4 regions of the Pseudoalteromonas sp. GutCa3 genome follow, and region 2 is predicted to be linked to each of the others. Evidence: predicted binding sites of a transcription regulator. Region 2 holds the regulator's gene; each other region holds the start of a gene.
The links. Region 2 encodes sigma-54, which starts transcription at its own class of promoters, with help from an activator protein. Its sites were predicted from a motif close to GTTGGCACGNNNNTNGNNT; they were not measured.
Positions count from the first base shown of each region.

Region 1: the regulator sigma-54 is predicted to act here: its motif matches at 1,869-1,887, upstream of flgJ (flagellar assembly peptidoglycan hydrolase FlgJ).
Region 3: the regulator sigma-54 is predicted to act here: its motif matches at 1,960-1,978, upstream of CXF64_RS18765 (CsbD family protein).
Region 4: the regulator sigma-54 is predicted to act here: its motif matches at 1,939-1,957, upstream of CXF64_RS07800 (EF-hand domain-containing protein).

Region 1 covers NZ_PJBK01000034.1:52,494-55,708, forward strand. The annotation lists gene flgK (flagellar hook-associated protein FlgK) at 1-814, opposite strand, end outside; gene flgJ (flagellar assembly peptidoglycan hydrolase FlgJ) at 816-1,832, opposite strand; gene CXF64_RS07375 (flagellar basal body P-ring protein FlgI) at 1,999-3,093, opposite strand; gene flgH (flagellar basal body L-ring protein FlgH) at 3,105-3,215, opposite strand, start outside.
Region 2 covers NZ_PJBK01000056.1:84,143-87,357, reverse strand. The annotation lists gene rapZ (RNase adapter RapZ) at 1-82, opposite strand, end outside; gene ptsN (PTS IIA-like nitrogen regulatory protein PtsN) at 101-553, opposite strand; gene hpf (ribosome hibernation promoting factor) at 558-845, opposite strand; gene CXF64_RS09670 (RNA polymerase factor sigma-54) at 872-2,371, opposite strand; gene lptB (LPS export ABC transporter ATP-binding protein) at 2,441-3,166, opposite strand; gene lptA (lipopolysaccharide transport periplasmic protein LptA) at 3,163-3,215, opposite strand, start outside.
Region 3 covers NZ_PJBK01000101.1:167,082-170,296, forward strand. The annotation lists gene CXF64_RS18760 (xanthine dehydrogenase family protein molybdopterin-binding subunit) at 1-1,646, shown strand, start outside; gene CXF64_RS18765 (CsbD family protein) at 1,715-1,912, opposite strand; gene CXF64_RS18770 (group II truncated hemoglobin) at 2,192-2,605, shown strand; gene hrpB (ATP-dependent helicase HrpB) at 2,689-3,215, shown strand, end outside.
Region 4 covers NZ_PJBK01000035.1:73,322-76,536, forward strand. The annotation lists gene CXF64_RS07785 (energy-coupling factor ABC transporter permease) at 1-288, opposite strand, end outside; gene xthA (exodeoxyribonuclease III) at 294-1,100, opposite strand; gene CXF64_RS07795 (exonuclease III) at 1,341-1,772, shown strand; gene CXF64_RS07800 (EF-hand domain-containing protein) at 1,999-2,520, shown strand; gene scpB (SMC-Scp complex subunit ScpB) at 2,672-3,215, shown strand, end outside.

The DNA.
Region 1 (3,215 bases), on a different contig from region 2:
TGCCTTTAAGCTTACTTACATCAACTTCAAGCGGCACTGCTTTGCCACCATTAACGTCAAGCGTGAATTCTTTAAAATTAGGATCGGGGTCGCCCGTCATCGAAAATAAGTTAAATGCGCCATTTTGCATAACAACTGCTTCGCCTGTGCCCATAAAAACGAGTTTTTCGCCATTTGGACCATCAAGCGTTTCAATGTCTATTAGCTCTGATAAGTCGCGTATTGCTTTATCGCGTTCGTTATAGGTAGAGCTGGCATCTGCGGCGTTATTAGTGCCATTAACTGCTGCAATATTTTGATTTAGCGTGCTAATACTTTGAATTAGTGAGTTTGCTTCATCTGAAAATATTTCGAGCTGCTCGTTCACTACACTTTTTTGATCAAGCACGATGCCTGAAAGCCTATCCATTTGATCAATTAAGCTTTGCGCATCTGTTATTACTAATGAGCGGGCAACGGTAGATGACGGTTGATTTAGCGCTTCTTGCACGTTATTAAATAAAGAGTTAATTCCGGTCGAAAGGTTGTTCGACTCTTCAGAAAAAATAGTATCAACTCGATTAGCCTCAGTAATAAACTGATCGAAAAACGATTTATTAGAGGTGTCACGATTTAGCTGTGACTGAGCAAACTCGTTTAGTAATCGGTATGTTTCGCCTCGCCCTACTTGGTTATCAACCATAGTGGTAAATTCAGTACGCTCACGTACGTAGCCTACGGTATTTACATTGGCAATATTTTTACTTGTCGTTTGCAATAGCTCCGAGCTTGCTCTAACCCCAGAACTGGCAATGTTTAATAAATTAAACGACATGTTACTCTACTCCTTGGCGGATCACGTTTGCCGCAATGTCTTTTAGCTGGCTGCTATTGAGCACTTTTTTTATTTTGCTGGCATAATTTGGATCGGTTGCATAACCTGCTTTTTGTAATGAATCTAAAAAGTCGTTTGGTTTTGCTGTATTTTGTAATGCTTCTTGGTAGCGTGGGTTTTGCGTTAAAAAATCAACGAAGTCGTTCACGCTATCTTTAATTGAATCGTAGGCTCTAAAGCTGGCTTGTTTTTTAACGGGTGTACCTTGCTCAAACTCAAGCGTTACTTTGCTTGCTTTATCGCCTTCCCAGCTTTTATCTGACTTAATATTAAATAAGTTATTTGAGCTGCCACCGTCACTTTTATTAATAATGTGTTTACCCCAACCGGTTTCAAGTGCCGCTTGAGCAACCATTACCGCTGGGTTTAAACCAATTTTTTGCGCTGCAGTTTTAGCGTGTTCCCACACTGAACTTACAAACTCTTCTGCATTTTTAAATGTTGGGCTATCGGTTTTAGACTCTGCAGTATCGACTTTAGGCTCAGCAATATCGGCTTTAGTGCTATTGACGATAAGATCGGGTTGCTTGTTTTTTTGCTCATGAGGAAGAGCTGAGCCGACTTGCGTATCGCTAAAAATATCTTTGGTTGTTCTAAGCACCGAGCCTGGCATAAAGTTTTTAGACTCAGGCGATAACTGCTGAACAATTAAATCGGCAAGGCCTAACGAGCCATTTGATGAAAGCTCTGTAGAAAGTTGCTGATCGTGCATTTCTTCAAAAAACTTTACGCCACTTGAATTAAATGGACTGTCTTTATCTTCAAATGCTTCGTTAGCTTTGCGCATTCCTTTGAGCAACATTTGCGTAAAAATAGCTTCAAATTGTGCGGCCGCTTTTTTGAGCGCAGCTTTGGAAGCATCAGTTGATGCATCACCACTCGTTAAGGCTTCTTTACGAAGTGAATCTAAGTTGCCTAAATCAAAAAAGTTTTGTTTATCGAGGTGATTAGTTTCCATCGGCTTTTTGACACAAAATGAATAATGCAGTTAAAAATGCAAAAACTGAGCCACTACCGATAAAACGAGGAAGATAAAAATAATAAACTTAAGTTGCTGTAAATCAAAAGCCCTAATTTCAAAAATATAGGGCTTAAGTACTAAGTTATTTATTGGCTTGGGTTATTTATATAACAACTAACTGTCCGTTAATTGCGCCGGCTTCTTTTAGTGCTTCTAAAATAGCCATTAAGTCACCAGGCGCTGCGCCTACTTCGTTAATTGCGCGAACTAAATCGTCAAGGCTTACACCTGGATTAAATACAAAGGCGCGCGAGTCGTCTTGGTTTACATCAATAATACTTTGCTGAGTAACAACGGTGTCACCGTTTGCTAGCGGGTTTGGTTGCGACACATTTTGTTGCTCTGCAATTGTTACTGTTAAGCCACCATGAGTTATAGCCGCAGGCTGAAGTTTAACGTTTTTGCCAATGACAATTGTACCGGTACGCGAGTTAACTATAATTTTAGCGGCCATATCAGCTGGCTTAAATTCTAAGTTTTCGAGTGTCGATAAGTACGATACACGCTGGGATGCATCGCGTGGTGCAATAACACGGATAGAAACAGAATCAATTGCTTGTGCGCTATTTGGGCCAACTAGGTCATTAATTGTTTTTTCTAGGCGTTTTGCCGTTGTAAAGTCTGGGCGGTTTAGGTTGAAGGTAATGTAATCGCCTTGCATAAATGGGCTTTCTACAGTGCGTTCAACTGTTGCGCCATTTGGTATACGACCAACTGTAGGGGTGTTAATTACAACCTTACTACCATCAAGGCCTTGTGCGCCTAAGCCACCGACAATTAAGCTACCTTGTGCAATAGCGTATACGTTACCGTCTACACCCTTTAGAAAGGTTTGTAGTAAAGTACCGCCACGTAAACTGCCTGCACTACCAATAGAAGAAACCGTAATATCTATTGTTTGTCCGGGCTTTCTAAATGCAGGTAATTCTGCATGCACAGCAACAGCGGCAACATTTTTAATTTTAGGACTTTGAGTTGAAGGTAGCGTAATACCAAAGCTGTTCAACATGCCTCTAAAACTTTGTTGTGTGTATGAGTTTTGCTCGCCAGTGCCTGGTAAACCAACCACTAAGCCATAACCAACTAATTGGTTAGAGCGTACGCCTTCAACCATAGACACATCTTTTATGCGCTCGGCACTGGCAGTAAACTGCCAACCTAATAACACAACTAAACATAAAGCTTTAAGGCTATTCATGTTGTTACCCTCTAAAATGGAAACAGCGAACTGCTAAAGAAACGTGTAAGCCAACCAGGACTTTGCGCTTCTTGCGTTTGCCCTTTACCTGAGTATTGAATACGTGCATTAGCAATACGATT
Region 2 (3,215 bases):
AATAATAACCTAAATCTTCTACAACGCGTAAAGCAACCGACTTTCCAGAACCAGAACGGCCGCTTATGATAATTAACTCCATTTAACACCCTTTATAAAACTATGATTGATTGACAATAACTTGGTAAAGCTCAGTATCTGATTTTGCACTGCGTAACTGTTTACAAAAATCTTTGTTGTTTAGTTTATCAGCAATGGTTGCTAGAGTCTTTAAGTGCTGCTGGTTATCGCCATCTGGTACGATGAGTGCGACGAAAATATCAACAGGGCGATTATCGATTGCATCAAAATTTATTGGAGTTTCGCTAACGAGTACTAAAGCCAAAGGCTCTTCTGCACCGCTCATTCTTCCATGAGGAATGGCAATGCCACGCCCTATACCTGTACTACCCAATTTTTCTCTGCTCATTAAAGCATTAAGAATATCTTGTTGCGGTAAATACGGAAGTTTGTCGTGAGCAAGTTCGCTAATGAACTCTAAAATTCTTTTTTTGCTATTAAAAAGGACCGCAGCTTTGCTGCAGTCCTGGCATATAAGTGAGCTTAATTTCATCATATTAGTGTCGAGCAAGCTTCTCTTTGTGTTTAATTACTTGTCGATCGAGCTTGTCGATCAACGAGTCAATGGCGGCATACATATCTTGATGTTCTGTAGAGGCAAATAGCTCAGCACCGCTTACGTGTATGGTGGCTTCTGCTTTTTGATTTAATTTTTCTACATCGAGAATGACATGAACATTATTAATATGATCAGAGTGTCTTTCTAGCTTCGCAAATTTGGTATTAATATAGTCTCTTAGTGAATCGGTTAATTCTACGTGACGACCAGTTAAGTTTAGTTGCATAAGCATTACCCTCTTTTTTTTGCGTCTTAAATCAAACTTTTACGCTGATTTGACGGTGGAATAGCCAGAGATTCGCGGTATTTTGCGATTGTACGTCTCGCTACTTTAATTCCTTGCTCAGCCAATATATCCGCTATTTTGCTATCACTCAATGGTTTTGCTGAGTTTTCTGCTGCGATTAATTTTCGGATAAGCGCACGGATTGCTGTAGATGAACATTCCCCCCCGTTTTCGGTGCTTACATGGCTTGAGAAAAAATATTTAAGCTCAAATATACCACGGGGTGTGTGCATATACTTTTGGGTTGTTACGCGCGAAATTGTTGATTCGTGCATTTCTACCATTTCAGCAACATCATTTAAAACCATTGGTTTCATGGCTTCAGGACCGTGTTCAAAAAAGCCTTGTTGTTGCTTAACAATACAATTTGTTACTTTTAATAGCGTGTCGTTTCTACTTTCTAAGCTTTTAATAAACCATTTAGCTTCTTGTAAATGCGAGCGAATAAACTGGCTGTCACCACTGGATTTTACAGTGCGAGACATTGCCGCGTATTGGCTATTAACACGAATTTTAGGCATGCTATCTGGGTTTAACTCAACAACCCAGCGGCCTTTAATTTTTTTAACTGACACATCAGGAATAACATACTCAGATTCTTCTCTTACAATAGTATCTGCAGGTTTAGGGCTAAGAGTATGTATTAATGTCATTACTTCTTTAAGCTCTTCTTCTTTGAGCTTAGTTTTCTTCATTAATGTACGATAGTCACGAGCAGCTAATAAATCAATATGCTCGGTTAAAATCATTTTTGTTTCATTAATGTAAGGTGTTTCTTTATCAAACTGGTTAAGCTGAATACACAAACACTCTTGTAAACTACGTGCAGCAATACCAACAGGATCAAACAGTTGGATGCGTTTTAATACAGCTTCAATTTCATCAAGTTCGACTTCGTTATCATCTTCGTTTTCTTGATTAAAGCTTTCTAAAATCTCTTCGCAGCTTAGTGTTAAAATACCTGAATCATCGACGGCTTCTACAATCGCAATAGCAATAGCTTCGTCTGTAGGGCTAAATGGCGTTAGTTGTAACTGCCACATTAAATACTCATGGAGCGTTTCAGTAGAGGCGCCTTGGTATATTGATTCGTCTTCAGGCATCGGACCCGATGATGCTGCTGGGGCGGCACTCATGTACTCATCCCAACTAACATCCATAGCCATGTCGTCACTTAGCGTGTCTTTTGCAAGTGCTTCACCACTATCTTGTTCGTATTCGCTTGGAGCATCATCGGCAGATGCGCTAACAGTTATGTCATCTGTATCTGCTTTTTGCTCGTTTTTACCTGCAGCGTCTTCTGAATAGTCTGCTTCTTCAACCTCTAATAGCGGGTTGCTGTCGAGAGCTTCTTGTATTTCTTGCTGGAGATCCAATGTACTGAGTTGCAACAAACGAATAGCTTGTTGCAGCTGTGGAGTCATTGTAAGTTGCTGGCCCATGCGCAGCTGTAGTGATTGCCTCATGTATCTCTAACAATCCTTTTATGTTGTTATAATTAATACTAGCAGATGCTTAAAGACATGGCGTAAATGTTACAGCCTAAATTGCTCGCCTAAGTAAACATCGCGTACTGTTTTATCATTTAATACGTGTTCTGGAGTACCTGATGCAATCAGCTCCCCATGAGAAACAATGTAGGCTTTTTCACAAACATCAAGGGTTTCTCTTACGTTATGATCGGTAATTAATACACCAATCCCACGATTTTTAAGATGTTCTATTATTTTCTTTATATCTAATACCGAAATAGGGTCAACACCTGCAAATGGTTCATCCAGTAATATAAATTTAGGATCTGCTGCCAGCGCACGTGCTATTTCAACACGACGACGTTCGCCTCCTGACAATGCCATACCTTGGCTATCACGAATGTGTTGTATGCTAAATTCATCTAATAATTTATCGAGAGTGTCTTCTCTAGCTTGTTTATTTAACTCTTTGCGCGTTTCTAAAATGGCCATTAAGTTTTGATAAACAGTCAGCTTTCTGAATATTGAAGACTCTTGCGGTAAGTAGCCAATGCCTAATCTAGCACGACTATGCATAGGTAAAAGAGTAATATCGTTATCGTCTATCGATATTTTACCTTTGTCGCTAGGTACAAGTCCTACTATCATATAAAACGTGGTAGTTTTACCTGCGCCGTTAGGGCCAAGTAAGCCAACAATACTGCCAGCTTTGACTTCAAGGCCGACGTTTTTTACAACTTCACGGCCTTTATAGCTCTTTGCTAATAGCTCTGCTTTTAATGTGCTCATGGTTGACCTTTGTCGCTTTTTTTACTTTTTTTAGTCTCGATTGGCACTA
Region 3 (3,215 bases), on a different contig from region 2:
TAGCCGATTTAGTAACAGGCAAAGCTATATTTGCAGCCGATGTACGCGAACCACAAGCGCTGGTGGCTATAATTGAACGCCCGCCGGTAGTAGGCGGTGTTGTTAAGTCATTTGATGCCAGTGCTACAAAAGCGATAAACGGCGTTATAGATGTTATTGAAATACCTGCACCAAAAGGCGCACCGCAGTTTCAGCCAAAAGGTGGCATTGCGATTATAGCTAAAAACACATGGGCTGCATGGCAAGGGCGTAAAGCATTAAAAGTGGTGTGGGATGATGGCAAAAATGGCGATTACAATTCAGAAGAATTTAAAAAGTCATTACTAAAAACAGTACAAACTCCACAGGCAAACATACGTGATAAAGGCGATGCCATGGGCGTGTTGGCTAAGTCGAGCAATAAATTGGTAGCAGATTATTACGCACCGCATCTTGCTCAAGCACCAATGGAGCCGCCTTGTGCAACAGCTATGTACAACAAAGACAGTGTTGATATATGGGCTGCTACGCAAAATCCACAAGCCGATATGAAAACAGTGGCGGCAATGCTTGGCATGGATGAGAGCAAAATTAATGTTCACGTTACCATGTTAGGAGGCGGTTTTGGGCGTAAGTCAAAACCTGACTTTTCAGCAGAAGCAGCTTACCTTTCAATGAAAGTAGGCAAACCTATTCGTGTGCAATGGACGCGTGAAGACGACATACAACATGGTTTTTACCATGCGGTTTCGGCTCAGCACATTGAAGCATCGCTAGATAAAAATGGCGCTATAGAATCTTATTTACACCGCACCGCGTTTTCACCGATCACCTCTACCTTTTCAGAAGGGGCGACTACGCCAGGAAGCTTTGAACTGCGCTTAGGATTTACCGATAACCCTATTAACACACCTAACATGAAGTTAGAAAACGGTGATGCGCCTGCTAAAGCACGAATTGGTTGGATGCGTTCTGTATCAAATATTTTTCATGCCTTTGCTATTCAGTCATTTATTGGTGAAGCAGCGCACAAAGCCGGTCGCGACCAAAAAGACTATTTACTAGACACTATAGGTCCGAGTCGTATTGTTGATGTAACAGAGCAAAATGCTACATACGATAATTACGGTGGCGATAAAGCGGTTTATCCTCTAGATATTGGCAGACTGCGCCATGTTATTGAAAAAGTAGCTGACATGAGTAAATGGGGGCGAGAGCTTCCTAAAGGTCGAGGTTTAGGAATAGCAGCACACAGAAGCTTTTTAACTTACGTAGCTACGGTAGTTGAAGTAGAAGTGTCGGATGCTGGCGATTTAAAAGTAATTAAGTCGTGGGTTGCCATTGATGCGGGTACGGTTGTAAACACCGACACCGTTAAAAACCAAACCCAAGGTGGCTCTATTTACGGGATTACAACTGCAATCAGCGATGGTATTACCTTTGATAAAGGCCGCGTACAGCAAAGTAATTTTCATGATTATCGCGTACCGCGTATGAGCGACTCACCTCTTGAGATTGACGTTGAAATTGTACAAAGTGATGCACCACCAGCAGGGGTAGGCGAGCCGTCTACACCAGTTTATACGCCAGCATTATGTAATGCTATTTTTGCAGCGTGCGGAAAGCGTATTAGGCAGTTACCGATTGGTAACCAATTAAAAGCGTAGCTAAATAACCTACAGCTTAAACAAAAAAACCGCCAAATGGCGGTTTTTTTAAAAGCGGTTAACGCGGTTTAACGACCTTTTTCAAACTCATCAACTTCACGCTCTGCTTCTTCTTTAGATTTACCGTATTGCTGCTGAATTTTACCAACTAGCTCTGTACGGCTACCTTCAATTTTATCTAAATCGTCGTTGGTAAGATCGCCCCATTTTTGTTGAGCCTTACCTTTAAGTTCTTTCCAATTACCTTCGATACGATCGCTGTTCATAAGTTTATCCTTACTTTAGGTTAGTGAATTAACTGTCAGTTATAAAGTAGCAAGCCTTGTACCAATGAATAATAATGGTTTTATTGTTTTTATTATCAGTTGGTTATATTTTCATGTTGAGCGATTTTTTTTTAATATTGAGCTTTTTATTAAAAAATATACATAGCAGCCTGTAATTATTGCTGACATAAATTAGGCCGCTTTGATGTAACTCATTCTTAAATTTTTGTTTTAAGCTAATATGCAGGTATTAAACAAAGTAGTTAAGCTGAGTGAGTTATGAATACTAAGACGTGTGAATATGGAGTGGGTGACTGCTCATACAAAATGGCAGGTGAGTTAGCAGGTATTACACAATTGGTGAATGCGTTTTACGATAATATGGACGCTTTAAAAGAGGCTGAAAATATAAGGAGTATGCATTCAAAAGACTTATCGGCATCGCGAAAAAAGCTCGCTTATTTTTTGTCGGGCTGGTTAGGTGGTCCTAAATTATACGCTGAACATTTTGGCAGTATTAACATTCCTCAAGCGCACAAACATTTACATGTAGGAATTGAGCAAAGTGATGCATGGCTTTTATGCATGCAAAAAGCGGTTGATGGGCAACCTTACGAAGCACCATTTAAAATTTACTTAATGCAGCAATTACGAGTGCCTGCAGATCGAATTAGAATGGTGTCGGGTAGTTAATAGCAATTATTAATAAGCATCTACCGCTGTGTCGCTGCGGTTTTTTGTTACAATGCCTGCAAAGCAATTTAGGGTAAATAGCTGTGCTGCCGGTTCAAGACATATATCAACAACTCGTTACTACATTACAAAGTAATCCTATTACGTTATTACAAGCGCCGCCTGGTGCGGGTAAATCTACGTGGTTGCCGCTGCAACTAATGCGCGATGGGCATTTTAAACGTATTGTAATGCTAGAGCCTCGCCGTTTAGCTGCTCGTAATATAGCCAGCTACCTAGCAAAGTGCCAAAACGAGAGTGTTGGGCAAAGTGTGGGCTTGCGGATTAGGGGCGAGAGTAAAGTAAGCGCTAATACGCGTCTTGAAATAGTTACCGAAGGCATGCTAACGCGCATGTTGCAAAACGACCCCGAATTAAGCGATATTGATTTACTGATATTTGATGAATTTCATGAGCGTTCAATTGCAGCCGATACCTCACTTGCCTTTGCGCTCGAGACCCAAAGTGCGCTGCGTGAAGATTTAACCATTATGCTTATGTCGGCAACTCTTGATACTGAGCGTTATACAGCGTTTTTTGACTGCCCTGTAATTCAATCAAGCGGTCGCAG
Region 4 (3,215 bases), on a different contig from region 2:
TTGACCAAAGGCAGCGAGTAGGGCTGTGGCAAGTAGGCTACTTAAAATAGTCAATCGCCAGCCTAAAATTAATGTAGCAGCCGTAACACCTAGTATGTGTAAATCAAGGCCAGTTAAAATGCCAGCCTTTATTCGCCAAAGCACTGCAAACACTAACGCACACGCAAGTACGCTAGTTTGACGGACGGGCGTACTAAGCAATGTTTTATATGTTTTTTTATCAAAGCTTAATAGAGCAATAATAATTACAAGAGCCCAAAGTAGCCCCTGTATTGTTAGGCTTAGCATAATAATTACTTAAATGTTGACCATATAGGGGCATGATCTGACGGTTTTTCAATACCGCGAAGTTCGTAATCAATACCTGTATCTATGCAGCGTGCTGCAAGCTCATTGGTTGCAAGCACTACATCTATACGAAGTCCTCGATTATCTACAAACCCTTTAGAGCGATAGTCAAACCACGAGTATTGATCGTCTGTTTCGGGGTTTTGCTCTCTAAAGGTGTCTTTAAAACCCCAATTAAGTAATGTTGCAAGCCATTCACGCTCTACCGGTTGAAAAGAACATTTACCCGTTTTTAACCAACGTTTAGCATTTACGTCGCCAATACCAATATCTAAATCGGTGGGTGATATGTTGATATCCCCCATGACAATTACATCTTGATCGGGTGTGTGATTGGTTTCAAGGTGTGTCATTAAATCTTTATAAAATTGACGTTTATAAGGGAATTTAGTTTCGTGATTAATATTATCACCTTGTGGGAAATAGCCATTCATGACAGTAAGGTCGCGACCGTTTTCTTGTTCAACAGTGACGCTTATCATGCGTTTTTGCGATTCATCTGTATCGGTGGCAAAACCTTTTAAGACCGATTTAGGCTCTTTTTTGCATAACATAGCTACGCCATAATGCGCTTTTTGACCATGAAAGTAGACGTGATATCCCATTTTTTGTACATCTTCTAATGGGAATGCTTCGTCGTGAACTTTAATCTCTTGCAAGCCAATAACGTCTGGTTGATGTTTGTCGATAATTGCTTGTAATTGGTGAAGACGAGCACGCAGACCATTGATATTGAAAGAAATCACTTTCATAAAATTTACCTTAAAATTGGTTCTATTTAATAGCTTAAATTGTATCAGTAAATACGCGTACATAACATGACTGAATTGAGATAATAGCTGCGCAAATGTTGATCAAATGATGGATAAAGTTTAAACATTGTGAATACAATATTAATTATTTAAATAAATAAAAAATTCAATTGAACTTAACTTTATTGAATATATAATGCGCGAAATTCACTTGTTTAGCTCGTTCAAATAGGATCTCTCATGAAAATTCAACTACTTTTAGCCACTGCTTTACTAGCATCTGCAACTGCGTCAGCTCAAAGCAATACTTACTTTAGCCAAGATAACAAAATTGAGTCTAAGTTATGTGTACTAAGTGCAAACGAAGGCTTTAGCGTTGCTCGTAAAGAAGCTGCCCAGCACGGTGTTTACCTATCTCGTTTTTCTAAAAGCATTTTATGTAATGGTGAAGATATTCGTGATATTGCTAAAAAAACGACATTAAGCAACGCATCAGTTGAGAAAGTAGAAGTATTTGCAAAAGACGCTCAACAAGAAACTCAATTATGTATGACGGCTTTAAAACAAGGTTTAGCACCTGTTCGTCAAAAAATTGGTAACCTAAACTCATTAAAATGTAATGGTCAAAACGTTACTGAGTTTGTTAAACGCTACCAAAACGCAGCAATCTAATTGTTAGCTTAACTATATAAGTAAAATTGAAATGCCTGGTTTTTACCGGGTATTTTTTTGCAAAAATTACAAGGTTGTTTGCAAAGCTTGCAAGCTTAACTTATTGAAACTGTTTAATAAATATACCGGCTGAGATTAAGTTATTGATTATTATAAGTTAACTATTATTGGCATTGGATTTGTATTAGTTAAAGTGACATTTAATTAATTACGAAGGATACGTCTTATGAAAAAGTTAACATTAGCAGCCACTATTTTAGCATCATTAAGCCTAGCGGCTTGTTCATCTAATCAAGGTCTTGAAAGAATAGACAGTGACTTTGCAAGTTTAGATAATGATAGCGATGGCTATATCTCAAAAGTTGAAGCTGATGACGATAGCATTTGGGGCCATTTTTCAAATATTGATACCAATATGGATAACGAAATTAGCCGCAAAGAATTTAACACTTATATGAAGTTAAACAATGGTAAAGTAGCCACTGATTCTGAAGTAAGTGAGTCGGCATTTAAAGCTGAAATTGCTAAATTCGATAAAATTGAAAGCAGTTTTTCAAGCTTAGATAACGACAGCAATGGCTATATCTCGGTAGTTGAAGGTAACGATGATGATATTTCAAATCATTTTGGTTACATGGATAAAAACCAAGATAAGCGCATCAGTAAAAGCGAGTTTATGGGTTACATTAAAAAATACGGTAACGCAGTAGCTGAAGATGATGCATTAGAAGCTTTTAAAAGTAACTAATAGTTACCATTTTAGTAAGTAAGATTAAAGCCAGTGCTAGTCACTGGCTTTTTTGTGTTTTAAATTTAGTTATTTGATAGATATATTTTCCTAGTTTGGTGTTGTTCTGTCATAATAGATGGCTGTGTATTTTTATTTGTTAAGAGTGTGTATGGCGGGTCGGCGAATTAGTGATGAACAACTAGTTGAGATCATTGAAGCAGCTATTTTTGTTGCAGATAAGCCTGTTAGTAAACGCCACCTTAAAGACATCGTATTAATAGATTTAGCTATTTCTATGACGCGAATAAATGACGCAATAGATACAATACAAGAACATTTTCAAACTCGTGGTATTCGCTTAGTTGAAGTTGGTAGTGGGTATCGGTTTCAGGCATGCAGTAGTTTAAGCCCTTGGTTAAATAACTTGTGGCAAGAACGCGCACCAAAATACTCGCGTGCTTTACTGGAAACATTATCACTTATTGCATACAGGCAGCCCATTACACGCGGCGAAATTGAGCAAGTAAGAGGTGTTACTACGGGTTCGAATATTATTAAAACCTTACTCGAAAGAGAGTGGGTTAAAGTGGTAGGGCATAAAGAGGTTCCGGGAAAGCCGGCTTTATATGCAACTACTAAGCAATTTTTAGATTATTTTTCGTTAACTGGACTTGAAAATTTACCTGCGTTGCCAACAGAGCAGCAAAGTAAAA